One region of the Nostocoides vanveenii genome, then DNA from elsewhere that is predicted to be linked to it. Evidence: riboswitches for the same ligand, from Rfam matches in the RefSeq annotation. Region 1 holds a riboswitch; the other holds the start of a gene.
The links. Region 1 has a riboswitch for cyclic di-AMP ahead of ABD209_RS07375 (C40 family peptidase). Riboswitches for the same ligand answer to the same signal wherever they lie in the genome.
Positions count from the first base shown of each region.

Region 2: linked by a shared signal. The riboswitch ahead of ABD209_RS04870 (transglycosylase family protein) and the one ahead of ABD209_RS07375 (C40 family peptidase) in region 1 are both predicted to bind cyclic di-AMP.

Region 1 covers NZ_BAAAPN010000035.1:47,440-61,776, forward strand. Annotated here, with positions in the region: gene ABD209_RS07320 (bifunctional FdrA/YlbE family protein) at 1-569, shown strand, start outside; tRNA gene ABD209_RS07325 (tRNA-Arg) at 613-685, opposite strand; gene ABD209_RS07330 (TetR family transcriptional regulator) at 724-1,371, opposite strand; gene ABD209_RS07335 (MDR family MFS transporter) at 1,437-3,110, shown strand; gene ABD209_RS07340 (hypothetical protein) at 3,214-3,510, shown strand; gene menB (1,4-dihydroxy-2-naphthoyl-CoA synthase) at 3,550-4,392, opposite strand; gene ABD209_RS07350 (anti-sigma factor) at 4,458-4,910, opposite strand; gene ABD209_RS19795 (RNA polymerase sigma factor) at 4,798-5,700, opposite strand; partial or broken gene ABD209_RS07360 (MarR family transcriptional regulator) at 5,968-6,042, shown strand; gene ABD209_RS07365 (PH domain-containing protein) at 6,291-6,725, opposite strand; gene ABD209_RS07370 (O-acetyl-ADP-ribose deacetylase) at 6,744-7,304, shown strand; gene ABD209_RS07375 (C40 family peptidase) at 7,872-8,651, opposite strand; cyclic di-AMP (ydaO/yuaA leader) riboswitch at 8,653-8,796, opposite strand; gene ABD209_RS07380 (iron-dependent transcriptional repressor DtxR) at 9,013-9,711, opposite strand; gene ABD209_RS07385 (MFS transporter) at 9,725-10,921, opposite strand; gene pdxH (pyridoxamine 5'-phosphate oxidase) at 11,103-11,792, opposite strand; gene ABD209_RS07395 (citrate synthase 2) at 11,903-13,006, shown strand; gene serC (phosphoserine transaminase) at 13,531-14,337, shown strand, end outside.
Region 2 covers NZ_BAAAPN010000025.1:17,632-31,968, reverse strand. Annotated here, with positions in the region: gene ABD209_RS04875 (S53 family peptidase) at 1-1,178, shown strand, start outside; cyclic di-AMP (ydaO/yuaA leader) riboswitch at 1,559-1,715, shown strand; gene ABD209_RS04870 (transglycosylase family protein) at 1,727-2,446, shown strand; tRNA gene ABD209_RS04865 (tRNA-Thr) at 2,691-2,763, shown strand; gene ABD209_RS04860 (hypothetical protein) at 2,846-3,331, opposite strand; gene ABD209_RS04855 (MaoC family dehydratase) at 3,475-3,969, shown strand; gene ABD209_RS04850 (HpcH/HpaI aldolase/citrate lyase family protein) at 3,966-4,781, shown strand; gene ABD209_RS04845 (DUF6458 family protein) at 4,937-5,236, opposite strand; gene ABD209_RS04840 (nitrilase-related carbon-nitrogen hydrolase) at 5,474-6,298, opposite strand; gene ABD209_RS04835 (bifunctional copper resistance protein CopD/cytochrome c oxidase assembly protein) at 6,295-8,283, opposite strand; gene ABD209_RS04830 (maleylpyruvate isomerase family mycothiol-dependent enzyme) at 8,310-9,254, shown strand; gene ABD209_RS04825 (DEAD/DEAH box helicase) at 9,320-11,068, shown strand; gene ABD209_RS04820 (MarR family winged helix-turn-helix transcriptional regulator) at 11,414-11,920, shown strand; gene ABD209_RS04815 (MDR family MFS transporter) at 12,048-13,667, shown strand; gene ABD209_RS04810 (hypothetical protein) at 13,747-14,337, shown strand, end outside.

The DNA.
Region 1 (14,337 bases):
TCTTCCTCAATCTCGGTATGCCCGCGTGCAAGCTCGCGACGCTCGCCGCGCACGGCATCCCGGGCTCGAGCATCGTGACGACGATGGCGCGCAATGGCACCGACTTCGGCATCCGCGTGTCCGGCACCGGCGAGCAGTGGTTCACCGGGCCGGCCAACACGCCGGAGGGTCTTTTCCTCGGGTCCTACGGCCCGGAGGACGCGAATCCCGACATCGGAGACTCTGCCATCACCGAGACCGCCGGCATCGGCGGCGTGGCCATGGCGGCGGCTCCGGCCATCGTGAAATTCGTCGGTGGGGACGTGCCCTTCGCGCTGCAAGCGACGCAGAAGATGTACGCGATCACTCAAGGCGAGCACGCGAGCTACCAAATCCCGATCCTCGAATTCCGCGGCACCCCAACGGGAATCGACGTCACGAAGGTCGTGCGCACCGGCATCCTGCCGCAGATCAACACTGGCATGGCCGGCCGGGTCGCCGGCACCGGCCAGGTCGGCGCCGGCCTGGTTAACCCGCCCGAGCAGTGCTTCACGCTCGCCCTGGACGCACTCGCTCGACTCGCTTCCTAGCCGTGCCAGAGGTGTGCGAGCCTCGCAAGCGGCAGCGGCGTAGTGCCCCCGAGACGATTCGAACGTCCGACACCCGCTTTAGGAGAGCGGTGCTCTATCCCCTGAGCTACGAGGGCGGGGGCCGGCGGACCGGCCAGTGAAGTCTAGGCGAGCCTCACAGCAGCGCGTAGGCACGATCGAGCAGCTCGCGCAGGGGGGCGCCGGCATACGCGCCGGCCAGGTGCATCCGGATCGCGGCGCGCACCGCCCCGAGCGCGGCGTGGGCCTCCACCGCGACGGCGAACTCCTCGTCCGCGGACAAGGCGCCCGCGGACGCGACGCGCGTCCGCTCGACGAGAGCGTCGACGAGCACGCGGTCGGCGCGGGCATACACCCCGAGGAAGCGCAGCCCGATGGCCGGCTCGCTCAAGGTCAGCTCCCGGCGCATGGCCCAGCTCTCCGGGTCGCGCTCGAGGGCGGCCATGCGGATCAGGGCGATGGCGTGCACGATCTCGCGCACCGACTCCCCCGCCGGCCGGGCCGCCACCAAGGTGGCCAGCGCGTCGAGATCGCTCGCCCCGCTGCCGATGATCGCATCATCCTTGGTCGGGAAGTAGTTGAAGAAGGTTCGCGGCGAGACGCCCGCACGCTCGGCGATCGCGTCCACGGTCAGCGCATCCACCCCGCCCTCGTGGGCCAACTCCAGTGCCGCCCGATGGATGGCGGCCCGCGTCTCGCGCTTCTTACGTTCGCGCAGACCGCATTCCGCATCCTCGACCCCGGCGGGAGGAGCGACGACAGCGACAGCGGTGGCGGACGACATACGGCCATCATAGTGCAGCGACTGCAAACTTGCAGACTCTGCACATTTTCTTTATCCTGGTCAGGATGAGTCGCCCAGCCAGCCCCGCCCACGCCTCCAACGGCGAGTTCCATCTCGACGCGGCCGGCCGGCGCATCTTCATCGGGCTGATGCTCGGGATGTTCGTCGCGTCGATCAGCCAGACGATCGTCGGCCCCGCGATGCCGCGCATCGTCGCCGAACTCGGCGGCATGGATCACTACTCATGGGTCGCCACCGCCGCGATGCTCGTCTCCGCGGTCGTGGTGCCGATCGTCGGCAAGTTCTCCGATCTCTACGGCCGGCGGGGCTTCTATCTCGCCGGGCTCGCGGTCTTCATGATCGGCTCGCTCGTCTGCGGGCTCGCGCCCAACTTCTGGACCCTCGTCGCCGGCCGCGCCATTCAGGGCCTCGGTATGGGCACGGTGATGCCCTTGGCGCAGACCATCATCGGCGACATCATTCCCCCGCGGCACCGCGGCAAATACCAAGGTGTCATGGGCGCCGTCTTCGGCGTGACCTCGGTCGCCGGCCCGCTCGCGGGCGGCTGGATCACCGACAACCTCGGCTGGCGCTGGCTCTTCTGGACGTCGATTCCCTTCGGCATCGCGGCGACCAGCGTGGTCTTCCGCTTCCTCCACCTCCCCCACCAACGCCGGGACGCCCGAGTGGACGTCGCCGGCATCGCCACCCTCACGCCCGGCCTGGTCGCGGTGCTGCTCGCCACCTCCTGGGGCGGCACCACATATGCCTGGAGTTCCAGCGTGATCCTCGGCCTGTATGCCGCCGGCGCCCTCCTGCTGGCCGCCTTCGTCTACGCCGAATCCCGTGCCGCCGAGCCGATCCTGCCGCTGCGGCTCTTCCGCAACTCGATCGTCGCGCTCGCCAATATCGCGGCCTTCGGGGTGGCGATGGTGATGTTCGGCGCGATCATCTATATCCCCGTCTTCGCCCAGGGCGTCGTCGGCGTCAATGCCACGAACTCCGGCCTGATCCTGCTGCCGCTCATGCTCGGCCTGATCGTCTGCGGCATCCTCGCCGGCCAGCTGATCACCCGCACCGGCCGCTACAAGGAGATCATGCTCGCCGGCGTCGCGCTGATGGCCGCCGGCGTATGGCTGCTCACCCGCCTGACGCACACCGCCACCTCCGGCGAGCTCACCACAGCGATGATCGTCCTCGGCGTCGGCCTCGGTCTGTGCCTGCAGCAGTACACGCTGCTGGTCCAAAATGCTTCTGCCCGTGGCGATCTCGGCGTCGCAACGGCATCCACGCAGTTCTTCCGCAATGTCGGCTCGACGGTCGGCATCGCGATCTTCGGCACCGTGATGACCACCGGGCTGCAGGCTGCGATCCTCGATCACCTGCCGGCGTCGGCCGCCGCGAAGCTGGCGGCTTCCGGTCAGCAGATCGGCGTCGGTTCGGTGCTCGACCCGGCCGCGTTGAGCACGCTCAACCCGGCGGTGGCCGATGCCGTGCGCCAGGGTTTGGCCGAGCGGCTGCACGACGTCTTCCTCCTGGGCCTGCCGATCCTCGCGCTCGTCTTCGTCGCCACCGCGCTGATCAAGTCGGTCCCGCTGCGCACCACGAACCACGCCCCGGCGGCCGGAGAGGCCGGGCACGAAATCCTGGACGGGCTCGCCTCGTCGACGACCGGCCAGGACTCCTCGGCGGCGGAGGGACCCGCCGAGGCGCGCCCGCCGGCATACGCCCGCGCCTGAACTCTGACGGCGCGCGGCACCGGGCGGGCACTGCGCGGGTGACGGCACGTCATACGGGCTCGGGATCTGTCATGGTGAAAGGACCATCCACACGGGAGGAGCCATGTCAGCCACTCTGCGCATTCACCGAGGGTTGTGCTCCAAGGAGCGCGTCCTGACGATCCGCGGCCAGGCCGTCGGCACCTGGGCAGAGGAGGTGAACGACTTCGACATCACCCCTGGGGATCATGTGCTGAGCCTCAACCTCGGGATCTACCACAGCGTCCCGACCCATGTGCGCGTCACCGACGGCATGGTCGTGGAGTTCAAGGCGGTCGAGAATCCCGATGCCCTGCTGCCGATCCTGCAGGGCGGCTTCATCAAACTCGAGCGCATCCCGCCCGTCCGGGCCGACGCCTGACCGAGCCGGTATGCCGCTCGCCGGCCGCAGCGCGGGACATCAGGGCCGCTTGGCGAACTTCTCGAACTCGGGGCGCCGCTTGGCCTTGAAAGCCTCGCGGCCTTCGGCGGCCTCCTCGGTGCTGTAGAAGAGCAGATTCGCGTCGTGGGCCAGTTGCTGGATGCCGGAGAGCCCGTCCTCGGCCGCGTTGAAGGAGGCCTTCATCAGACGCAGGGCGAAGGGCGACATCGTCAGCATCCGCTGCGCCCAGGCGACCGTCGCGGTTTCGAGGTCAGCCAGGGGCACGACCTTGTTGACCATGCCCATTTCGCGGGCCTCGTCTGCGGAGTACTGCTCGCACAGAAACCAGATCTCCTTGGCCTTCTTCACGCCGATCATCTGGGCGAGCAGACCGGCGCCGAAGCCGCCGTCGAAGGAGCCGACCTTGGGCCCGACCTGGCCGAACTTGGCATTGTCGGCGGCGATGGTCAGGTCGCACACCAGGTGCAACACGTGCCCGCCGCCGATGGCGTAGCCGGCGACCATGGCGATGATCGGCTTGGGCAGGCGGCGCATCTGGATATGCAGGTCGGTGACGTGGAAGCGCCCGACGGCGCCCGCCTTGCCCGGCTCGGTCAGGTAGCCGGAGTCGCCGCGCACCCGCTGGTCCCCACCCGAGCAGAAGGCCTTGGTGCCCTCGCCGGTCAGGATGATCACGCCCACCTCGGTGTCCTCGCGCGCCCGGTCCAGCGCGTCAGAGATCTCGATCAGCGTCTGCGGGCGGAAGGCATTGTGGACCTCGGGCCGGTTGATGGTGATCTTGGCGATGCCGTCGCCGGACAACTCGTAGCGGATGTCCTCATAGGTGGCGGCAGGGGTCCACGTGGTGGGGGTTTCAGGCATACCGGCCACGATAACCGTCCGATCAAGTCGTCCTGGCACGCGCTCGCGAGCCCGATCGCTGCGGACTAGATCGCCAGCGTCCCCCGCACGATGCTGTGTCCGGAGTGCGCGGGCTGGTCGTCCAGTGGTTCACGGGAGATGTCGACGATGACATAACCCTCGTCGAGCAAGGACTGCGGCACGGGATAGCTCCGGTTCGACGTGCCTTGGGGCAGCACGCCCAGAGAGACCATGCGCTCCAGGTCGCGGTTGATGAGCCAGACCTCCAAGTACCCACCCGGGTCTGGGTCTGACGAGACCATGATCCGCACCTCGAGCTGACCGCGGACCCGCTCGACTTCGGCAACCCCCCGGGTGGCTCCCGTGTCCAGCGTGGCGAGGTTCGCGCTCGCCACCACCTCCGCCTCAGGGGCTCGCCACTGGTTCACGGCGGCTATCGCACCGACACCGACAAGCGCGCCTAGCGTGGTCGCGACCGCCAGGCTGCCGAACGAGAAGCGACGGGCGGATCCGTCCAGGAGGCGCAGGAGAAGCCGCCGGTGCCTCGCTCGAGGTAGCGGCGACGATGGCATTCCAAACCTGGGGGCCCGGCGCGTGCAGACCCTCGCCCTCGGCGACGGCCGCGAGGGTCCGGCGCAACGCGGCGAGATCGCGGCCGCACTCATCGCACCCGTCGACGGTGCTGGACGACACATCATCGACCGGCTGCCCCAGCGCCAGATCGGCAAGGACGTCATCTCCGGGATGGCTCACGATGTCACCTCCTCCAGGTCCTTGCGCAGGTTGGAGCAAGCCTCGTCGGATATGGCTCTTCACCGTGCCGAGCGGAAGGTCGAGCCGTTCCGCTACCGCTTCGTGAGTATGCCCATCGATCCCCACCAGGCGGATGATCGTTGCGCGCGGGTCCCCCAAAGCGTCCAGCGCGTGTGCCACCACGATCCGGTCGGTGACATCATCGCTCACGGCCGAGCCGACGCCCGCCAGCGATTCCACTTCCACGGCTGCGGACCGGCCTTCGCGCGTTCGGACCGCGAGCGCATCGGCGCAACGCCGCCGCGCAATCGTGATGAGCCAGCCACCCAGCGATCCAGTGCCCTCTCGTAACGTATGCCGGCTCCTCCAGGCCGACACGAGGACCTGCTGGGTGACGTCCAGCGCATCGTGATAGTTGCCGAGGTAGCGCAGGGCCAATGAGTGCACGAGGCGTCCCCAGCGCGCGTATGCCGCTGCCAGCGCTGACGGGTCGCCCTCGCGGAATCTGGAGACCAGCTCAGCCTCCGACTCTTCGCAGCCCTGGTCTGGCGGCATGTCGGCAACCCTAGGGTCAGCAGTGGCCCGGAGCCGCGTGGACGAAGCTCCGGGCCGGTGATGAGGGCTTAGCTAAGTTTGGTGAGTGATATGACGGGTCATCGGGACGCCCCGGCAAGTGGCATGGTCGATGCTGTGCCGATGTGGACCGGATCGGAGTCACTCTCTGCTCTGGAGGACGCGATGGAGGTGGCGGCTGCCGTCCCCGCCGCGGTGGCTCGGCGCGCGAGCATGTCGACGTCCGAGATTCACTCACTTCGTCACCTGATGCGCGCGCCCATTGGCCCGGTCGACCTGGCCAAGTCCCTCGGGATAACGACGGCAGCCTCCTCAGGGGTCGTCGATCGTCTCGTCGCCCACGGCCACGCCGAACGCCGTCCACACGGCGGCGGCGGCCGCCGCGTCGAGGTCGTGATCACCCCGAGCGGACGTTCCGAGGTGCTGGAGTTGCTCCCCGATGTTCGCACGCCTCGCCGAGGTGGATTCCCTGCTGAGCGAGGAGGAGCGGGCCATCGTCACCCGCTACCTTCGGGGCGCAATCGTCGCGATGCGCGCGGTGATGTGACGCGTCGCGTCACGACCGGCCGAGCTCAGGAGTGGACGATGTAGTGGAGGATCACGTCGTGGGTGTGTTTGGCCTTGTCCGAGCCACGCAGCAGGATCTCGTAGGTCCCGTGGGAGGTGTGGATCGCCACCGTCGTCTCCTCAGTGAAGCGACCGAAGACCGAGGCGTTCGAGGCGTAGGAGACGGCGGTGATCTTGTTGTAGGGCACCGAGGTCACGGCCACCTTGCCACCGGCGAAGGAGTTGTCCTGCAGGATCACGCGCATATTCGTCAGTCCGATGAAGCCGGTGCCGACGTCCTTGCCGTCATAGACCGCGAAGACCGTCTCGTCGGGCAGCAGGCTGCCCTGCACGATCGCTAGTTGGTCCTTCTTGTCGTAGTAGATCTCGTCGGCCACCATGCGCTCCTTCGCCTTGCCGTATGCCGCGCCCCACCGCGGGCGCGCACCCAAGGGTGGCACGCGGCATACGGTGTCGCCATGGGCAATATCGAGATTGTCACCGGCGACATCACCACGCAGAAAGTGGACGCCATCGTCAATGCGGCCAACTCCTCGTTGCTGGGCGGCGGCGGAGTCGACGGGGCCATCCATCGGGCGGCCGGGCCGGAGTTGCTGGCGGCCTGCCGGGAGTTGCGGGATTCGACGCTGCCGGACGGGCTTCCGCCCGGAGACGCGATCGCCACCCCGGGCTTCGCGCTGCCGGCCAAGTGGGTGATCCACACCGTTGGCCCGAATCGCCATGCGGGAGCGACGGATCCAGCCACTCTGCGCCGGTGCTTCACCAACAGCATCAGCGTGGCCCGGGGCATGGGGGCCCGCCGGATGGCCTTCCCGGCCGTGAGCGCAGGTGTCTACGGCTGGGCGATGGGGACGGTCGCCGAGCTGGGCTTGGCCGCCGCCGCGGAAGGCGTGAGTCGACGCGGTGGCATGGATCTGATCCGGTTCGTGCTCGTCAGCCCGGAGGCGGCCACCGTCTTCACCGAGACGGCCGACCGGCTGGGCATCGCGGCGCGCGGGTCTTCGGCTCGGCGACACTGACCCACGTCATGGTGCTGTCCCAACGACGAATGTCGTGCACGAGGTGCGTCCAGGCGCACCGTCTGCACGACAAGCACGTGCGCGCGGGTGCGCTTGACCGCGCCTGATGACCGACGAACGCGGGTGACCCGGCAGCACGCTGTAGCCGTGGGTCTCGGGGCGCCGAAAAGGGCGCGTCAGTGATCGCCTTGACCTTGGCCGTGCATCATCATCTGGCTCACCTGCGCGCCGCCGTGCACTCCTGCGCCCGACGGGACTCACTCACGTGCGAGCCAGGCCGACGCCACGTCGCCCGTCGTTCCTGCCGTGCCCCTTCCGCCGCCGGACCAGACGCGGACCTAAATCGTGAATATGCGGCATAGGTGCGTCCTTCGCTCGACATAGCGCAGTTGACCAGCACCATGGCACGGCGACCTGTGGACGCCCTGTCAGCGCCCCGTGAACCTCGGGGTGCCCGGCGGGCACACCGAGGCGCGGGGGTCAGCCCCACGTAACCTGCGCAGGGTCGCCCCCTGCCCTCCATCGCAGTCGGCCTGCGCGCGCCAGGCCGCGTAATGCAGCCGAGACCTACGGGCGGCCGTAGGTGACGCTGGAACTCCAGATCGCGCGCAGGCCCGAGGACAGGCCGGTGCGCGGCGAGTCGTACATCATGCCGTTGCCCGCGTAGATGCCCACGTGGTAGGCCGGGTAGCCGAAGAAGACCAGGTCACCGGGCTGCGGCGAACTGACCCGGGTGGTCGCGGCCTGCTGGCCGGCGGCGGTGCGGGGCAGGCTGATGCCGACCTTGGCGAAGATGTACATCGTGAAACCGGAGCAGTCGAAGCCGGCCGGGGTGGAGCCGCCGTAGACATACGGGATGCCCGACAGGCTCGCGGCAATCGCCAGCACGCCACCGGAAACGGGCGGCGGCGGGGCCTGGGGGGCCGGGTTGTCGGTCGTGCTGCCGCCGGCGTTGCTCGTGGCGGGAACGGTGGAGCGCGTGGTGGTCGTGCGGCTCGCAGCGGTCTGCGTGCGGGCGGCTACCGGGACAACAACGGGCTTGGGCTTCGGCTTGGCAACGGCCTTGACGCCGATGGTGCCGAACTTGGCGAGGACCGGACCGGCGGCCTTGGGCGCGGTCACGGCCGGGGCAGCGGCGGCGACCGTCTTGGCGGCGGGGGCGGCAGCGGGCGCGACCGGAGCGGCAGGCGCGGCGGAGGCGGTGGCGGCCATCGCCGAGACCAGCGCGGTCGTCGCGGCCAGAACCGCGCCGGCGCGCACGACGGCGTCGGTCGAGGAGTGGTTCTGGCTCTTGTTCTGCGCAATTCGGGCGCGGGCGGAATAGCGCCCCGAGGCAAGCTTCGGCACGGTGACCTCTCGACGCCTACGAGGTGAGCTGTCGGGTTCGGACGAGAGATGCTGTCCGGCCCGCCGGTCGAACCTGGCGGACTTCACCCCAAGGACGCAAGCGCCCGAAGGTGGGTCCCCCGCTCCTACCTGGCGGAATCTTCGGTCCGTGCACCTGGTGGTAGGACTCGGCGATCCAGGCGTTCGGGCGGCTCTGGGGGAGCCGCGAGACGAAACGGTACACACTCCCCCGCCATATGTCACGTTTCGATCACAGGGCGGTGACGGATCGGTGAGGAATACCACACCATGCTGTCTGCCGGCGCCACGCCGGTCAGCGGCGGCTCCCGGCGCTCACCACCACACCGCCTTTGGGGGTGTCCTACTGGGTCTGCACGAAGACGTGGTCGGCGATGTCCTCGGGCAACGAAACGCCCTCGGTGAAGTCGCGGGTGGCGCCCACCGCGAGCACTCGGCCGTCCTCGCGGCGGACGCGAATCGCCTCGCCGGGCCGCACGCCGGCCTCGGTGAGCAACTTCAGAGCCTCGTGGTCGATCTGGACCGGCTCGCCGATCTGGCGGACGGTGACATGGGCCTCGTCGCTGTCGGCGATGGCCGACATCGTCTCCAGCCCGGCCCGGAAGTCCTCGACGCTGGCCGCCTCGCCCAACTCGGCAAGCCCGGGGATCGGATTGCCATAGGGCGAGAGCAGGTCGTCACCGAGCAGGGCGATGATCCGGCGCTCGACCCGTTCGGAGATCACGTGCTCCCAGCGGCAGGCCTCGTCGTGGACGTACTCCCACTCCAAGCCGATGACGTCGACGAGCAGCCGTTCCGCCAGCCGATGCTTGCGCATCACGCGGGTCGCGCGCTGCCGACCGAGGTCGGTGAACTCGAGGTGCCGGTCACCGGCGATCGAGACCAGGCCATCGCGTTCCATGCGGGCGATGGTCTGCGAGACGGTGGGTCCGGAGTGGCCGAGGCGCTCGGCGATGCGGGCCCGCAGGGGCGGGATCCCTTCTTCGTCGAGTTCGAAGATGGTCTTGAGATACATCTCCGTGGTGTCGATCAGGTCACTCACGCGCGCCATCCTCTCATCGGCGGCGCCGATCGAGCGCGCTCACCCAATGGGCGATCCACGCCGTGCCCGCGAGCGCGAGCCCCCCGACGGCCAGGCTCGCGCTCGCCAACCCGGTGGCCGCGATGATGGCGCTGACGACGAGTGGGCCGCCACTCGCGCCGATGTCTCCGCACAGGCGCCAGCCCCCGAGATATTTCGCCCGGTGCACCACCGGGGCGGTGTCGGCACCGAGCGTCATCACGATGCCCGATCCCAGGCCGTTGCCGACGGCCATCAAGATGGTGACGGCGAGCAGGCCCGCCAGGCTGGCGGTCAGGGGGAGCACCAGGAAGCCCAGGGCCAGCAGTCCGGCGCACGGCACGGCCACCATCGCCCGCCCACGCCGGTCCATCACCCAGCCGGCCGGATAGAAGATGGCCACCTCGACCAGAGCCCCGATCGCGAAGACCATCGAGACCTGCGACGCGCTCAGGCCGATGTGCTCTCCCCAGAGCGGCAGCACGCTCAGTCGCACCGCCCGCAGCCCGTTGATCGTCATCGCCGAGGTCCCGAGGGTGGCCAGGACGCGCGTATGCCGGCGCAGCAGCGTCCACGTCGATGCCGGATCCGCGCGCCCCAGTTCGCGGGCCTCGTGACCGAGGTCGTCGACCCGGAGCACGAGCAGGAGCGCCGCCAGGGAGGCCAAGACGCTGGCCACGAAGGCGGCCCGAATCCCCCACTGGTGAATGACCGCCGTCCCGACCAGCGGGCCGATCACCATGCCGATCCGGTGGCTGCCGCCCAGCGTTGAGAGCGCCCGAGCGCGTAGGTGCTCCGGCACCGCGTCGATCATGAAACCCTGACGCGCCAGGAGGAAGACACTCCACGTCATCCCCGTGACGAAGGCCGCGGCCCCAAGGACGAGAACCGAGAGCGCCGACGCCGCGATGGCGGCCGTCAGCGCGCCACCGACCGAGGCGATGACCATCGCCCGCCGCTCGCCGATCCGCGCGATCATCGCCCCCGCGGGAAGGGAGGCGCACAGCTGGCCAACGCCGAGGAGCCCGGCAACCAGCGCGGCCTGCCCGACAGTGGCTCCGAGCTGGCGCGCCAAGAGCGGGACGATCGGGATGGCCGCGCCGTAGCCAATCCCCTCGAGGATCGTCGGCCCGTATGCCGCGACCGCCACCGAGCGCAGCCGGAAGTCCTCCCGGGGCGGGCTGGTGGTCATTCCAGCGAGCCTAGACATCCGCACCGACAACCCGCCGGTTCGCGCTCGGGTCGGCCCCCGCGTGGACAGTCAGGCGATGCGCACCGGCTCAACCGATGCGAACCGGTTCAAGCGCCGCGAACCGGGTGCACCGATGCACCCCTGGGCTCGGCGCTACACACCTGGTGCCTACGCCGCGGGCTCAGGGTTGTCGGCGCGAGATCGCCCAAGCGGCGGCGTCGGCCAGGCTGCCCTCGGCCACACGGGCATACACGATCCGGTCGTGCAGGCGATCGGGGCGCCCGGCCCAGAACTCGACCTCCTCAGGCACGATCCGGTAGCCGCCCCAGCGCGTCGGCACGGGCACATCGTCGGGCGAGCCGGTGTCCGGCCAGCGGGCCGCCAACTCGGCCGAGCGCGCCTCCAACGCGCTGCGCGAGGCGATGGGCGCGGACTGCTCCGACGCCCAGGCCGAGATCCGCGATCCCCAGGGCCGGGTGACGAAATAGTCGCGCACGAGCTCGTCCGGCAACTCCACCGCACGTCCGCGGAAGCGGATCGCCCGGAACATCGCCGGCCAGGTCAAGGTTGCAGCCACACCAGGATTGGCCGCGAGCTGGCGACCCTTGGCCGAATCCAGGTTGGTCACAAAACCCGGACCCTCCGGGGTAAGGAAGCGCATCAACACCGTCCGGACGTCCGGCAGCCCCACAGCGTCCACGGTGGCCACGGCCATCGCGGTCGGTTCGGGCACATCGCCGCGCTCAGCCGCCCGCGCGACGGCAGCGTCGATCCAGGCGGAGGCGACGGCATACGGATTGTCCGCGAGACCGCCGATGTCGACGGCGTCACCGGTGTAGGAGATGCGAGGAGCCAGCGGATCCGGTGCCATGGACCGAGCGTATGCCTGCGCCCCTTGCGGACGTGATGCCGCGAGTGTCGGCGGTGGCGTGCAGAATAGGCACGCCAACAGGCAACGGAACAGTCTGGGATGGGGTAGCCATGAGCGACAGCGACGTCAAGCACGGCCTCGAAGGGGTCATTGCGTTCGAATCCGAGATCGCGGAGCCCGATAAAGAAGGTGGCGCGCTGCGCTATCGCGGAGTCGACCTGAAGGACCTGGTCGGTCGCGTCAGTTTCGGCCAGGTGTGGGGTCTGCTGGTCGACAATGCGATGGATCCGGGGTTGCCGCCGGCCGAGCCCTTCCCGCTGCCCGTCCACACCGGCGACATCCGCGTCGATGTGCAATCGGCCCTGTGCCAGCTCGCGCCGCTGTGGGGCTTCCGCCCGCTTCTCGACATCACCCCCGAGCAGGCACGGGAAGACCTCGCGCGCGCCTCGGTGATGGCGATGTCCTTCATCGCGCAGTCCGCGCACGGCCTCGGCACACCCATGGTGCCGCAGAGCAGGGTCGATGAGGGCAAGACCATCGTCGAGCGGTTCATGATCCGGTGGCGCGGTGAGCCGGACCCCGCCCACGTCGAGGCGATCGACGCCTACTTCATCTCGGCCGCCGAGCACGGTATGAACGCGTCCACCTTCACCGCGCGGGTCATCGCCTCCACCGGTGCCGACGTCGCGGCGTGCCTGTCCGGTGCCGTCGGTGCCCTCTCCGGCCCGCTGCACGGGGGGGCGCCGTCGCGCGCGAAGCACATGATCGAAGGTGTGGAGCGCTCGGGCAACGCCGAGGAATACGTCAAGGGCGTCTTCGACCGCGGTGAGCGGTTGATGGGCTTCGGGCACCGCGTCTATCGCGCCTATGACCCGCGGGCCGCGGTCCTGCGTGACACCTGCAAGCGGCTCGGCGCCCCGCGCTACGAGGTGGCGGTCGAGTTGGAGAAGGCCGCCATCGCGGCCCTCGCCGAGCGCTATCCCGAGCGCAAGATGGAGACCAATGTCGACTACTGGGCGGCCGTGCTGCTCGACTTCGCCGACGTGCCGGGCGAGATGATGACGCCGCTCTTCGTCTCGGCGCGCACCGCGGGCTGGGCGGCGCACATCTTGGAGCAGAAGAGGACCGGCCGCCTGATCCGGCCGTCCTCGAAGTATGTCGGCCCGGGTCCCCGTCCGTTGGAGGACGTCCAAGGCTTCCGCGCGCACAGCTGACTCGAAGGCGATCGCACCGGCCAGGCGATGTGAATATCCCTGCGCCACAATGCCAACCGGCGCCTGCCCCGTTGGGGGCAGGCGCCGATTCGATTCGTTGCGGGGTGCTTCGCCTCGGTCCCCGCGACGTCTCGACGCGTTCGACCCCGCGCTCCGTGCGCGTCGGTCGCAGCTCGTCGAGTCGAGCCTCAGCGGCCGCGGTAGCCGGGCACCGGCGGGTTGAAGACGTCCAGCGTCCAGGCGTCGAACTTCTTCAGCCAGGTTTTGATGTGGGTCATGGCGAACCTCTTTCGGGAGTGATTGGTGTGCGTGTCCTTCGGGCACTTCCTTGTGACTCCTCCTCAATGGTGCGACTTTTGCTTCCATAACTCAAATGTGAAAAACGCAATTGATACATGCGCATGACGCATGCTTTAAGCCTCAGCGCGTTTATGGCATACGGCTGGGTCCGGCCGTCCCGGGTGGCGGGACGTGGCACCGGTCGTGGGGGCGGCTTTGTCAGACTTGAGCACGTGACTGCAGACCTGAGTGACCTCCGCCTTCCCGACGACCTGCGGCCGGCCGACGGCCGTTTCGGGTGCGGCCCGTCGAAGATCCGGCCCGAGCAGATGGCCGCGCTCGCCGAGATCGGGACCACCGTGCTGGGCACCTCCCACCGTCAGGCGCCCGTGAAGAACCTCGTCAAGGCCGTCCGCGAGGGCCTGGCCGAGCTCTTCCAACTCCCCGAGGGCTACGAGGTCGTCCTCGGCAATGGCGGCTCGACCGCGTTCTGGGATATCGCCGCTTTCGGCCTGATCCGCGAACGCAGCCAGCACCTGGCCTTCGGCGAGTTCTCGGCGAAGTTCGGCTCGGTCACCAAGGCCGCGCCCTTCCTCGGTGAGCCGACGATCCTCAAGGCGGACCCGGGGACGCTCGCCACGGCAACCGCCGAGGCGGGTGTGGACGCCTACGCCTGGCCCCACAACGAGACCTCGACGGGCGTCATGGCGCCGGTTCACCGGGTGCCCGGCGCCGACGACGACGCGCTCATCCTCATCGACGCCACCTCCGGCGCCGGCGGCCTGCCCGTCGAGATCGCCGAGACCGACGTCTATTACTTCGCGCCGCAGAAGTGTTTTGCCTCCGACGGTGGCCTGTGGCTCGCGCTCTTCTCCCCCGCCGCCCTGGCCCGGGTCGACGAGATCACCGCGAGCGGCCGCTGGGTGCCCGACTTCTTCAGCCTGCCCACGGCGATCGACAACTCGCGCAAGGAGCAGACCTACAACACGCCGGCCGTCGCGACTCTCGCGCTCATGGCCGAGCAGCTGCGCTGGATGAACGAGAACGGTGGC
Region 2 (14,337 bases), on a different contig from region 1:
CGCTGGCAGGCGTCACCGTCGCAGGCACCGCTTTGATCCCCGCGCTCACGGCAAGCGCCGCACCCGCGGGAGCGGGCACCCATACGGCCGCGAAGCCGAGCGGGAAGCCGTGCTCCTCCGAGACGCGCGCCGGGTACAGCCGGTGCATGAGCCGCTTCCACGCCGGCTCCGGAGCGACCCCGGCCAAGGCGATGCCGTCGGGGCTATCCCCCGCCGATCTGCGCTCGGCCTACAAGCTTCCGGCGACTGGTGCGAACTCCACGGTCGCCATCATCATCGCCTTCGACGTTCCGAACGCCGAGAAGGACCTCGCGGTCTATCGCAAGACCATGGGGCTGCCGCCGTGCACCACGGCCAACGGCTGCTTCAGCAAGCTCAACCAGCGCGGTGAGCGGGGCAACTACCCACAGCCCGACGGCGGCTGGGCCCTGGAGGGTTCGATGGACCTCGACATGGTCTCCGCGGCGTGCCCGAGTTGCAAGATCCTGCTGATCGAGGCCGACGACAACTACAACAACAACCTTGCCGAGGCAACCCGCACCGCGTGGCGCAAGGGCGCCACGGTGACCTCGCACTCCTACGGCGGGCTCGAGACGGGCTACCTGTGGGCGGATCGGGACGCCTACGAGCACAAGGGCACGACGGCTGTCGCCTCCAGCGGCGACTACGGGTTCACGTCGGCAGCCGTGCCCGCGGCCTACCGCAAGGTCGTCGCGGTCGGCGGGACGACGCTCAACAAGGCGCCTGGCACGTCGCGCGGCTGGGACGAGGACGTCTGGGGCGGCAGCGGGAGCGGGTGCTCGGCATACGTCGCCAAGAGCCCGTGGCAGAAGGACACCCACTGCCAGATGCGCACGATCGCCGATGTGTCGGCGGTCGCCGACCCGGCCACCGGCGTCGCGGTCTATGACACCTACCCCAACCCCTTCGGCCTGCCCCCAGGCTGGGTCGTCGGTGGTGGCACCAGCGCGTCCGCGCCGATCATCGCGGGTCTGATCGGTCTGGCGGGCAATGGCGCAACCTATTCGTCGGCCCAGGCCTATCGCACGCCGAGCGCGTTCTACGACGTCGTCGGCGGCCGCAATGGCCCATGCGGCGGGGACTACCTGTGCAACGGCCTCAAGGGCTATGACGCGCCCACCGGCGTGGGTTCACCCAAGGGCCTCGGCGGGCTCTGAAACGCGCCACCTCAAACCCCGGTCCGGACACTGTCCGGGCCGGGGTTTTTCCGTGCGCGCCGACGCCCGGGTTTCGGGCGCGCCAGCGCCGGGTTCGGGCTTGTCCGTGGGCCTGGGCTCGGGCGGTGCAGGGTTCGGGCTTGTCCGTGGGCCTGGGCTCGGGCGGTGCAGGGGTTCGGGCTTGTCCGTGCCCGGCTGCCCAGCGGTGGCGAGGCAGTTGGGCCCGCGCGGAAGCGGGGATCCGCGGCGCATCGCGCTCACGGCGGGCGAACAGAGATTGCACAGGCGCACCAGCAGCCCCTACGGTGTGACCCGGTCCTCGGACCGCCACAACTGCACACACACTTCACCATTCATCCCGGGCGGCCGCGCGCCCAACCATCCAGCGGCCGCCGACGCGAGTCACTCGCACGGATGGCTGGGGGACCCACGTGTGGCCCGCATCGATGCCGGCCTTGGGGTGCAGCCGGCCGAGCCGGCGGGGAACCTGACCTCCCTAACCCGACAGCTAACCCCGGCGGCGCGACGTCAGGAAAGGGCACTCCCCCATGGCCATTCGCGCCACCCTCCGTTCATCCAGCCCGTATGCCGGCCGCCACCGCGCCGCCCGCCGCCCCAGTCGCGCGCTGCTCACCGCCGCCGGCTCGGCCGCGGCTGTCGGCGCCGTCCTCGCCCCGACCGCGGCGCACGCCGACACCGTGTGGGATGCGGTCGCCGACTGCGAGAGCAGCGGCAACTGGTCGATCAACACGGGCAACGGTTACTACGGCGGCCTGCAGTTCTCGGCATCCACCTGGACCGGCTTCGGCGGCGGCAAGTACGCGCCCTACGCCCACCAGGCCAGCAAGGGCGCCCAGATCTACATCGCTCAGGCCGTGCTGAAGGTCCAGGGCCCGGGTGCGTGGCCGGTCTGCGGCGCGCGGGCCGGCCTGACCGTGACCAACGGGCTCGCGGTCGACCCCTGGACCGACACCACGGGCTCGGGCGGCTCGACCGGTGGTAGCTCCTCGACCAAGCTCGTCGTCGACGGCGTGCTCGGACCCAAGACCTATGGCGCAATGGAGAAGTGGATCGGCCGGCCGGTCGACGGCAGCTTCACCCTCAGCGACCGCAAGGCCCTCCAGACCAAGCTCAAGGTCACTGCGGACGGCGTGATCGGCCCGATCACGACGAAGGCCCTGCAGAAGGTCGTCGCCCACACCCAGGACGGCATCTGGGATTCCAGTACGACCAAGGCCCTGCAGACCTACCTCAACAAGGTCCTCTGACAGCCCCCGTCGAGAGGCCGGTTCAGCCCCGTCGAGAGGCCGGTTCAGCCCCGTCGAGAGGCCGGTTCAGCCCCGTCGAGCGGCCCCGATCGGCGTTGGCCCGGCCCGCCCGGCCTACACGTCGGGACAGACCTGATGCTGGGGGACGCACCTTCGTCGGTTCGGTGGGATCCGGCGCCAGGCGGCACGCCAGCCGCCTGGCGTCCGGCGGTTGATATCCTCACCCGTGCCCTTCGGGGCGTCGGCCGACGTGGCGCAATTGGCAGCGCACCTGTCTTGTAAACAGGTGGTTGGGGGTTCGAGTCCCCCCGTCGGCTCTCTCTGACGCCCCCCAGAAATCCCTTCGTGGCCCAGGCCTCGTAGCGCCTCGCCTCCTGGGAGGCGGCCTGGGACCGCAGGTCAGTCCGGGTCCGGACCGGATGCGCGCGCCTCGTCGACATTCTTGATCGCGTCCTGCAGTCTGGCGATCCAGTCGGCTTCGTGCTGACCGACGAGCCGCACGCACCAGGCCAGCGCGTCCGCGCGCGATCGAGCCACGCCGCCGGCGACCAGGGTGTCGAGGACCAACCGCTCGGGCTGACGTAGCCGCGTCATTACTGGCGTCGCGAGGTGGGTGAAGAGCACACCCATCTCCCCGCTCCGGGCGCCCCAGGCCACCTTGCGATTGAACGCGTCCTCAAGTCCGCGCGCGATGCGCATGCGCTGCTCGCGGGTGGCTTCGCGGAACCGGTCGATGCGGTCGGTATCGTCCCCGGCCGCGTCCTGGCCGGGGGTGGCCGGGACCCGGCCGATGATGGTGATCTCCTCGCGGTCGATGCGCACGTCGGGAGCGCCGTCGAAAAGATCCACCGGTATGACTTTCAGAACCTCAGTCGTAATCTCCATGGTTGATTACACCATTACATGACCATCCCTGCAAGCGTTATGCCCCGGTCGAGGCACGACCCTCCCACGCAGGTGGTCGCGTGGAAGGCCGAGCCGAGCGATAGCGTGGCGGGCACGGCATACGGGCAGCGAAGGAGCCAGCCATGGACGGGCCAGGTCGGATCATCGAGCAGCGGGGGCTGTGGTTCGAGGAGTTCGAGGTGGGCGCCACCTATCGGCACCGGCCGGGCCGGACGGTCACCGAGGCCGACAATGTGGTCTTCACGACGCTGACGATGAATACTCAGCCGTTACACCTCGACGCGGCGATCTCCGATGCGCTCCCGCCCTTCCATGCGCGGCTGGTGAACTCGATGTTCACCCTCTCCACGCTGGTCGGTCTCTCGGTCGCGCAGCTGACGCAGGGCACGCTCGTGGCCAATCTGGGCTTCTCGGCGATCGCCTTCCCCGCCCCCGTCTTCATCGGCGACACCTTGTATGCCGAGACCCTTGTCACCGACAAGCGCCCGTCGCGCAGCCGTCCGGGCGAAGGCATCGTGAGCCTGGAGCACACCGCGCGCAATCAGTCGGGGACAGTGGTCGCGACGGCCGCCCGGCAGACGCTCGTTCGGCTCCAGCCCGCAGAGCAGCACGTATGACCGCCTGGCAGCCCGGCCCGGCGTGGCTCTTCTGCCCCGCGGACCGGCCCGACCGTTACGCAAAGGCAGCGGGACGCGCCGATGTCGTGATCATCGACCTCGAGGACGCCGTCGCTCCGGATCGCAAGGCACAGGCTCGGGCCGACCTGACGGCATACGGCGATTGCGATCCGGAACGCACCCTCGTGCGCGTCAATCCGGCGGGCACCGCCGACCACGAGCGTGACCTGGAAGCGTTGGCGCGCAACCAGATTCGCCGGGTTATGCTGGCCAAGACCGAGCTGCCGGAGGACGTCACCGGCCTGAGTGGGTATGACGTGGTCGCTCTCTTCGAGACCCCGCGCGGCATCGTCCGCGCCGCCGAGATCATGCGCGTCCCGCACGTCGTGGGCGCGATGTGGGGCGCCGAGGACCTCGTCGCCGCCATGGGCGGCACCTCCAGCCGGGACGCTGTCGGCGCGTATCGGCCGTATGCCGTGCACGCCCAGAGCGTTGCCCTTCTCGCCGCGAAGGCCGAGGGCAAACTCGCCATCGACGCCGTGCATCTCGACATCCCGGATCTCGACGGGCTCCGGGCGGAGACGGCGACTGCCGCGGCGTCCGGCTTCGACGCCAAGGCGCTAATCCATCCGGGGCACGTGGGGGTGGTCCGCGAGGTCTATGCGCCCACCCCTGAACGCGTGGCTTGGGCCGAGCGGGTGCTCGCAGGCGTGGCCGAGCACGGCGCCGGGGTATTTAGCCTCGACGGTCAAATGGTGGACGGCCCGGTCGTTGCCCAGGCCCGACGGGTGCTGGGCTGGGTTGCCAACTGAGTCTGGTACGGCCTCAGCGGCCAGGAACGACGTGGGCAGCTGGTCCGCTGCCGCGAAACGCAATCCCCAGTCGTCACTGAACCGGCCACTTGACGGGGCTGAACCGGCCACTCGACGGGGCTGAACCGGCCACTCGACGGGCTGTGACCGGCTAGTCACGCGCAGACTGCAGGACTCAGACGGGTGCAGGACGCGGAATAGGTCAGCCGCGGTCGACGCGAGTTTCGTCGATGGTGGTGCCCGTTGGGGTCGGTCGACGTGACCCGGGTGGCGTTGTAGCCGCCGGCGCGGCGCGACCCGGCTTGCGCTAGGAAAGACAGCACGATGGCGAGTGCGCCCGCGCCCATGCAGATATAGCCGATCATCGTCAGGTCCACAGCGCTGATGCTGTCGCGGACGGCGAAGGACAGGATCGCCCCGACGACGAGCAGGAAAATACCGAGTCCGATGTACATGAAGGTGCTCGTTACACGTGTGAGGGCGGGGATCACCCGCCCGGTCGTTACCGAGCGTAGGTCGGTGCGTCGCCGGATGGTGGGTTAGTGTCCGCCCAAACCCGCCTCGGCGCAGTTCGCCCCGAGCTCGACGCACTCGCGCACAGCCGACTGGAAACGGCCCTGGACCCGCCTTTCGATGACCCTTAACCGGCCTCTCGACGACCCTGAACCGGCCTTTCGACGGGGGTCAGGGGATCAGAGGCGGCGGTCGGCGAGGACCGGGAACTCCTGCCGGTAGGTCGCCATGTCGGCGAGATCGACGTCGACCGACAGCACCTCCTGGCCCGCCCCGGCTTCGGCGAGCACCTCACCGCGCGACGAGACCACCTGCGAGCGACCGCCCATCTCATAGCCCGCGTGCGTGCCCGCCGTATTGCAGGCGATCAGCACGCACTGGTTCTCGATCGCCCGCGCACGACCAAGCAACGACCAGTGCCCGATGCGCGCGGCCGGCCACGCCGCTGGCACCAGGAAGACCTCAGCCCCAGCCGACACCTGGCGCCGGTAGAGCTCGGGGAAGCGCAGGTCGTAGCACGTCGACAACATCGCCGTCGCGCCCTCGGGATGCAGCCCGACGCGCGCCAGCGGCTCGGTCCCGGCTTCCATCAGTTTCGGTTCCCCCGAGCCGAAACCGAAGCGGTGCACCTTGCGATAGATGGCCACCGGATCGCCCGCCGGGGACAGCACGACGGAGGTGTTCGAAAGCGAATGCCCTTCGGGCCCAGGAGCTTTCAGCCGCTCCACCAACGACCCCATGTGCAAGAGCACGCCGGCATCGCGCGCCGCGCGAGCCATCGCCGCCACGATCGACGGATTGCCGTCCTCCCCCACGGACTCCAGATCAAGCGCCTCGGCGAGCCCGTCCCAGCGTCGGTAGTCGAAGCCGGTCATCGGCCACAGCTCGGGCAGGATCACCAAATCGTGCCCCCGCTGCGCGCGCACCAGGTCGGCCGCGCGTGCGACGCGTTCGGCCATCGGCTCGTGATCGTCATACGCCAGTTGGATGACGGCGACCTTCATCGGCCGGCCCCCTTTCGGTCGCGCTCGGCCAGCGAGGCGAGATAGGCGTTGTATGCCGTGAGTTCGGCGTCGTGGTCACGGTCCGCCTGCCGATCGAGCCGGACGGTCTCACGGCGATCCTGCCGCAGCCATTGAATCGTGACCATGATCGCCAGCGCCAGGGTGGGCGCCTCGCCGATCCCCCAGGCGATCGCTCCACCGCGCTGCTGATCCGGGATCGGGTCGGGCAGCCAGCCCAGGCCCAAGTTGGAGTAGAAGTCCGGCGCGAGCAGGGTGGTGCTTCCGGTGATGATCACGCCGAGGAAGGCGTGGAAGCTGATCGTCGCGAAGAGCACCACCAGCAGGATCAGCGGCGACCACTTCTTGGGGCCGGGATCGGTGCCGACCAGCACCCAGGCGAACAGATAGCCCGAGAGCAGGAAGTGCACGGTCATCAGCACGTGCCCGGTGTGCGTGGCGAGCGCGTAGGTGAAGAGCGGCGTGAAATAGAAGGTCGCCAGGCTGAAGAAGAAGATCACCGCGGCGACCACGGGGTTGGCGACGAACTGCAGATAGCGCGAATGCACCAGCGCGAGGACGAACTCCCGCGGACCCATCGTCTTGTCGGGCCGCGCCGGCAGAGCCCGCAGCGCCAGCGTGATGGGCGCCGCCGGCACGAGGAACAGCGGCACCAGCATCGCGATAGTCATGTGCATGATCATGTGCCAGGAGAACATGATCCGGCCGTAGACCCCGGGCGCTCCGCACATCGCATACACGAAGATCAGCCACCCGATCACCCAGATCAGCGTCTGCCAAGCCGGCCAGCGCACGCCCCGCGCCCGCAGCCGCAGCGCCCAGCGGACATAGATCCCGATGGCGAGGGCCGCGATCGCGACCCATAACCAGTCCGTATGCCAGACGCTCACCCACGCGTCCGCGGGCGGTGGCCCGGGGTCGGGGTAACCGGTCAGGCGATAGACCGAGGTCGGGTCCGGCGAGAGTTTGCCGAGGGCCGGGGGCGGGCTGGCCGCGAGCGCGACGGCCGTGCCGAGGGCGACCCCCATCAGCACCAACTCACCGAGCACCAGCCGCACAAAAGCGGTTCGGTCATCGGCATCCGTGTCCAGCCGGGCGACCAGCCGGCGCCGGTGCCACCAGCCGGCGACGCCGAGCAGCACCAGCGCGCTCGCCTTGACCATGAGCATCGCGCCATATGCCGTGGCCAGGTCCCCGATCGCAGAGAGGTTGAACCACGCGGCGAGCAGGCCGCTGAGGGCGATCGCGGCATACGACCAGCCGGCGAGTGTGGAGAAGCGAGCGGTGGTGACCGCGAGATGGGGCGCCAGCGACCGGCTCATGATCGCCAGGGCGAGCAGGCCACCGACCCAGCTGGTCACGGCGATCAGGTGCACGGCGAGCGCATTGATCGAGCTCATGTGGTCGCGGCTGACGGCCGAGTGCCCCGCCAGAGCTTGTGGCATGAGCGCCAGCCAGCCGAGCACGGTCACCCACGCCAGCCCCTGGGTCCCACGCGCGCTCCCGGTCAACACGATGATCGCTCCGACAACGATCAGCGACAGGATCGACATCCGGGTCGGGGCCAGTTCGAAGGCGAGCCCGAAGAATTGCGACCAGTAACGCGGCTGGGCTGGCGTCAGGCCGGAGATCTCGGCGAAGTCGCCGAGGAGGGCGATGACCAGGCCGGCCAGCCACAGGCCGGCACTCATCCCGGCCAGCCGGGTGGCCGTGGCCCGCCGGTGCGTGCGGGTGGTTTCCGGTGCGAGGAAGGCGCCGAGGATGGCGAGGCCGATCGTCGCGCAGGCGCCGAGATCGCGTAGGACGCGCCCGATCGGCACGCTCCACCGGGCGATCGGTCCCGGGTCGCCGATCGCATAGGCCGCGACCGCCCCGCCCAGCGCCGCGAAGATCGCCACGGCGAGCAGCGCGGGCAGGCCGAGGACCAATCCCGGGCGCCGGTCGACGGCGCCGCGTTCCGATGTCACGAGACCAGACTAAGTACGCTGTACCGATGCCCATCCACCCGCCCGCCCCAGCCGACCTGCCGGGGCTTTTTGCCGCGTGGCGAGCGAGCATCGCGGCCCTGGTAGATCTGGGCCGGGCGTGCTCGGACGCCGACTTCGCCCGCCCGACTGCCTGCCCCGGGTGGAGCGTCCAGGATCAACTCGCCCACGTGGCGAGCGTCGAGTCCCTGCTCACGGGGGCCGAACCACTGTCGGCCGACGTGCCCCACTACCCGCACATTCGGCACGAGATGGGCGCCTTCATGGAAGAGGGCGTCGAGGCCCGGCGCCGGTGGGCGGGTGCCGCGGTCGTGGACGAGTTGGATGCCGTTCTCGCCCAGGGCGAGAGCACGTATGTCGCCCCCGGCCGCACGCTCGACGCCCCCGTTGCCTCCCCGCTGGGTGAGATGACGGTCGGCGACCTGCTCACGCTGCGGATCATGGACGCCTGGGTGCACGAGCAGGATGTTCGCGCCGCCCTAGAGCGGCCCGGGGGGTGGGATACCGGCGCCGCGGCGGTCTTCGTCGAGGGCGCTTTCACCCGCCTGCCACGACTGCTCGGCCCCATGCTGCGGCCCGGCGAGGCCGTGCTCTTCGCGGTCACCGGCCCGGTGGCGGGCGCCACCGGCGTTGGCTTGCTGGCCCTGTCGGACGAGCCAGGCGAGGTCGCCCTGGCCCAGTTGGACGACCCGGGCCAGTGGGCGGGCGAGGTCGCCCTCGTGCCGCTGAGCACCGAGACCTTCACCCGGCGCGCGGCCGGCCGCATCCCGGCAACTGCCGCCCGTGGCACTGGTAGCGGCGCTGGTCCCGGGACTGACGGCGGCGTTGGTGACGGCACCCGCAGCAACGCTGGCGATGACCGCACTGTCAGCGCGGGCCATGGCGAGACGCCTGACGGCGCGAGCGACAGCCTGGCTCAGCGGGCCCTGGAGGCGCTGGCCTTCGTCCCGTGACCCGCGCCCGCGGGCGGTGAGTTGCGCTCGGGGGTGGGGACACGGCATACGGCCGGTGAGAGGTCATGAGCAGGGATTTTGCGAATCTGTCGCCCGCCTATCCCGGGCGCGCGCCCTGGGGGACGGCGTCCTCGCTGCGGGCCTGGCAGGCCGCCGCGCTGGAGCAGTACCTCACCGACGGGCCGCGGGACTTCCTCGCCGTCGCGACCCCGGGAGCCGGCAAGACGACCTTCGCGCTGCGCGTCGCGCGGGAACTGCTCGACGCGCGGATCATCACCAAAATCACCGTCGTCACCCCGACCGAGCACTTGAAGGTCCAGTGGGCCGACGCCGCGCACCGGGCGGGCATCGCGCTCGACCCCGGCCTGGGCGGATCGCGTCGCGGCCGCTCGCGCGAGTTCGCCGGGACCGCCGTGACGTATGCCGGCGTAGCCGCGCGCCATTTTCACTACCGGGCGGTGACCGAGAACTCCAACATGCTGGTGATCCTCGACGAGATCCACCACGCCGGCGACGCGCGGACGTGGGGAGAGGCGGTCGCTGAGTGCTTCGCGCCCGCGCGGCGGCGGCTGGCCCCGACGGGGACGCCGTTTCGGTCCGACGACAACCCCATTCCTTTTGTGCGGTATGAGGAGTTGGCGGACGGGTCGCGGCGATCGGCGGCGGACTACACCTACGGGTATGCCGAGGCGTTGCGCGATCACGTCGTGCGGCCGGTGCTGTTCATGGCCTATGGCGGGCCGATGCGGTGGCGGACCAAGGCGGGCGATGAGCTGGAGGCGCAGCTCGCCGAGCCGATGACCAAGGACCTCACCGCGCACGCCTGGCGAACGGCGCTTGACCCCAAGGGCCAATGGATTCAGGCGGTGCTGCGGGCGGCCGATGTGCGGCTGACCGAGACCCGGCGGCACGTGCCGGATGCGGGCGGTCTGGTGATCGCGACCGACCAGGCGCAGGCACGGGCATACGCCCGGGTGCTCGCGGAGGTCAGCGGCGAGAAGCCCACGGTGGTGCTCTCGGACGACACCGGGTCCTCGCGCAAGATCGAGGAGTTCGCCGAGTCCGAGTCGCGGTGGCTGGTGGCCGTGCGGATGGTGTCGGAGGGCGTCGACGTGCCCCGGCTCGCGGTCGGCGTCTATGCGACGGCGACGTCGACGCCTTTGTTCTTCGCGCAGGCAATCGGGCGCTTCGTGCGGGCCCGGCGACGAGGCGAGGTGGCGACCGTCTTCGTGCCGAGCGTGGCGCCCTTGCTGGCGAATGCCGCTGCGCTGGAACGCGAACGCGATCACGTGATCGGTGCGCGCGCGGGCGAGGAGATCTCGGAGGAGGAGCTGCTGGCGCGGGCCAACCGGGAGGACTCGGCGGCGGACGACCTGCTCGGCGAATGGGAGGCGCTGGACTCGCAGGCGCATTTCGACCATGTGCTGTTCGACGCGCACCAGTTCGGGCTGCAGGCGGCCGCTGGGACTCAGGACGAGTTGGACTATCTCGGGTTGCCCGGGCTGCTGGAGCCGGACCAGGTGCGCGAGGTGCTCCACGACCGGCAGCGCCGGCACGCCGCGCGCCAGTCGCGCCGGGAGCGGCGCGAGAAGGTGACGCCCGAGGTGTCGCTGCACCGGGCCCTGGAGGCCCAGCGCAAGTTGCTGAACTCGCTGGTCAGCCAGCTCGCGCACACGCGCGGGGTGCCCCACTCGCACGTGCACGCCGAGTTGCGCCGCCAGGCCGGTGGCCCCCCGCTCTCGCGGGCAACGACCGAGGAGGTCGAGGCCCGGATCGTCCTGATCCGGCGTTGGCACGCCGATTCGCGCGCCTGACCCCCGGACCTAACCTCTGCTAGCAGGGTTTAGGGGCACGTCCAGCAGGGTAGACCCTGCTCGACGTCACCCAACCTGTGCTGAGTCGCCGTATGCCGCGGGGCTTGGGCGCGCTCCACGTCAACACCGACAACCATCAACGGAGACGTACGTCGGTGGAGACGTACGCCGGCGGAGACGTACGCCATCGCTCAAGCGGGTGGAGGGACGGCCCCGCAATCATGTTGCGCTGGCGACGAGATGTCCCGCTCGCGGGTCAGCCTTCGGCCGCCGGTCACCTGCGGGCTCACAGATGGGGCCGCTAACCAGTTGCATCCGCAAGCAACTATCTGGCACTATTTGCATGTGCAAGCAACCACGTGCCCGGAGGCCCCCACGGCGGCCGATGCCCTCGGCATGCAACTGATCCGGGTCGCCAAGCAGATGCGCGCGGTCCGGGCGACAGCCCCACAGGTTCACCCCGCGGTCGACGCGGGCTCCTACCCGCTGCTGTTCAACCTCGCCGGCGATCCCCTGCGGATCTCCGCGCTGGCCGAGCGGGTCCACACCGAGATGTCCACCGTGAGCCGGGCGGTCGCCGGGCTCGAACGCGCCGGCCTGCTCGATCGCATCCCCGATCCGGCCGACGGCCGCGCGCACCTGGTGACGCTCACCCCCGGGGGGCACGCCGTGCTCGCCAACCTGCGCGAGCAGCGGCAGGCCTGGTTCACCGAACTCCTCCACGACTGGTCCGACGCCGATGTCGACCACCTTCTCACCCTGCTTCGACGCCTGGGTGACTCCATCGAGACGTATGCCGGCAACGCAAGTCACGCCAACGGCATACGTCCCGAGCGCGCAGCGCACGCCTGACCGACCCGCGCCGAATAGGCGCGATCGCTAGCTCCTGCAACAGGATTCACCGCAGCATTAGCTGCTCGGGCAGCGCCGCCCCCGACCATCCACCCCCCTCCTCCCCGACTCCTCGAGGCCACCTCCTATGAGCCCTGATCATCCCGATACCGCGCTGACACACCGGCAGATCGTCACGATCCTGACCGGCCTGATGCTCGGCATGTTCCTCGCCGCCCTCGATCAGACGATCGTCGCCACGGCCATCCGCACCATCTCCGACGACCTGCACGGCCTGGACCGCCAGGCGTGGGTCACGACGGCCTACCTCATCACCTCGACGATCGTCACGCCGCTCTACGGCAAGTTGTCCGACATCTACGGACGCAAGCCGTTCTTTCTCACCGCCATCTCGGTCTTCATCATCGGCTCGGTGATGTGCACCTTCGCCAACTCGATGACTCAGCTCGCGGCCTTCCGCGCGGTCCAAGGCATCGGCGCCGGCGGCCTGTTTAGCCTTGCCCTGGCGATCATCGGCGACATCGTGCCGCCGATGGAGCGGGCGAAATACCAGGGCTACTTCCTCGCCGTCTTCGGCACCTCCAGCGTGCTCGGCCCGGTCATCGGCGGCTTCTTCGCCGGTATGACGAGCTTCCTCGGCATCGCCGGCTGGCGCTGGGTCTTCCTCGTGAACGTCCCGATCGGCATCGTCGCGCTCCTCGTGGTCGTGCGGACGCTGCACCTGCGGCATACGCGCCTCGACCACCGCATCGACTGGTGGGGCGCCGCGGCGCTCTCGGTCGGCCTGGTGCCGCTGCTGCTCGTCGCCGAGCAGGGCCGCGAATGGGGCTGGACCTCGACCGACGCCATCCTCTGCTACGTCATCGGCGTCGCCGGCGTGCTGGCCTTCCAGTTCATCGAATGGCGGATGGGCGAGGAGGCGCTGTTGCCGATCCGCCTCTTCGCCAACAAGACCATCGGCATCGGGTCGATCGCCTCGACCGTGCTCGGTATGGCGCTCTTCGGCGGCATCGCGTGTCTCCCGCTCTACCTGCAGATCGTCAAGGGCGCCTCGCCGACCGAGGCCGGCCTGCAGTTGCTCCCGCTGACCCTCGGCATCATGGCCGGCTCGGTGATCTCCGGTCAGACCATCAGCCGCACCGGGCGCTACCGGCCCTTCCTGCGCGCCGGCGGGCCGATGATCGCGATCGCCCTGTTCACGCTGCACTGGACGAAGTTCGACACCCCCCTCTGGCAACTGATGATCGTCATGGTGCTCTTCGGCATGGGAATGGGCTTCATGATGCAGCCGCTCATGCTGGCCATTCAGGCCGCGGCCGACCGCCGCGATATGGGTGTCGCGACCGCGTCGGCGACGTTCACCCGGCAGATCGGTGGCACCCTGGGCACGGCGGTCTTCCTCTCGATCCTCTTCTCGGCCCTGCCCACACGGATCGCCGAGCGGATGACCGAGGCCCGTGGCACCGCCGACTTCCAGGCCGCGCTGGCCGACCCGGCGAATGCCGAGTTCGTGGCGCAGCTGAAGTCCGGGGCCAGCTCGAATGCGGTCATGAAGGACTCCTCGTTCTTGACCAGCCTGGACCCGCGCTTGGCCAAGCCCTTCCTTCAGGGCTTCGCCGACTCGATGGACCACGTCTTCCTATTCGCCTCGGCCGTCATGGTGCTCGGCGCGATCGTGGCCTGGGCGATCCCGCAGATCGACCTGCGCCTTCCCGCGCCGGACGAAGTCCCGGTCCTGGCCGAGTAGGCCGGCCCTCCGAGCAAGTCCGCGCCCGGTCGGCGCCCCGGGCGGGACTCGGCTGGTCGGCTCACCTAGTGTCGAGAACATGAGTTTTCGCAGGTCGGCCCTGAGCGGCTTCAACGGTAGCGTGCTGGCGCTCTGTCTTGCCGCCGGCACCGTCCCGGCTGCTGCCCACGCCGGTGCGGCGGCTGTCGCCGTACCGGCGACCGCCGTGCCCGGCCCACCGGCGACCGTCGTGCCCGCCCCACCGGCGACCGTCGTGCCTGGCCCACCGGCGGCCGCTCTGCCCAGCTCGCGAGCAGCCGGAGCGCCTAGCGGCCTGCCGACCGTCGCGGCAGACCGAGGCCCCACGATCGACCTGATCTGCGACGACATCGGCCGGGTCACGTTGACGCCCGACCCCGCCAGCACGTATGGCGCGCGGGTCGCCGACACCTCCGCCCTGGCGCTCACCGGCCGCATCGGCCTGACCGCACGCACGCCCGCGGGTCCCCAGATCACGGCGCCCGCCCAGGGCACCGGCTCCGCGTGCCACTCCGCGACCACCCGCCTCGTTCTCGCGCCGTGGCTGCGCGCGATCGGACGCGACGTCGGGGAGGGGGCCACGGCATACGGGCTCGGGACGATCACCGCGCACGTGCGGATCACCGCCACACCGACGCCACTGCCGGCGGAC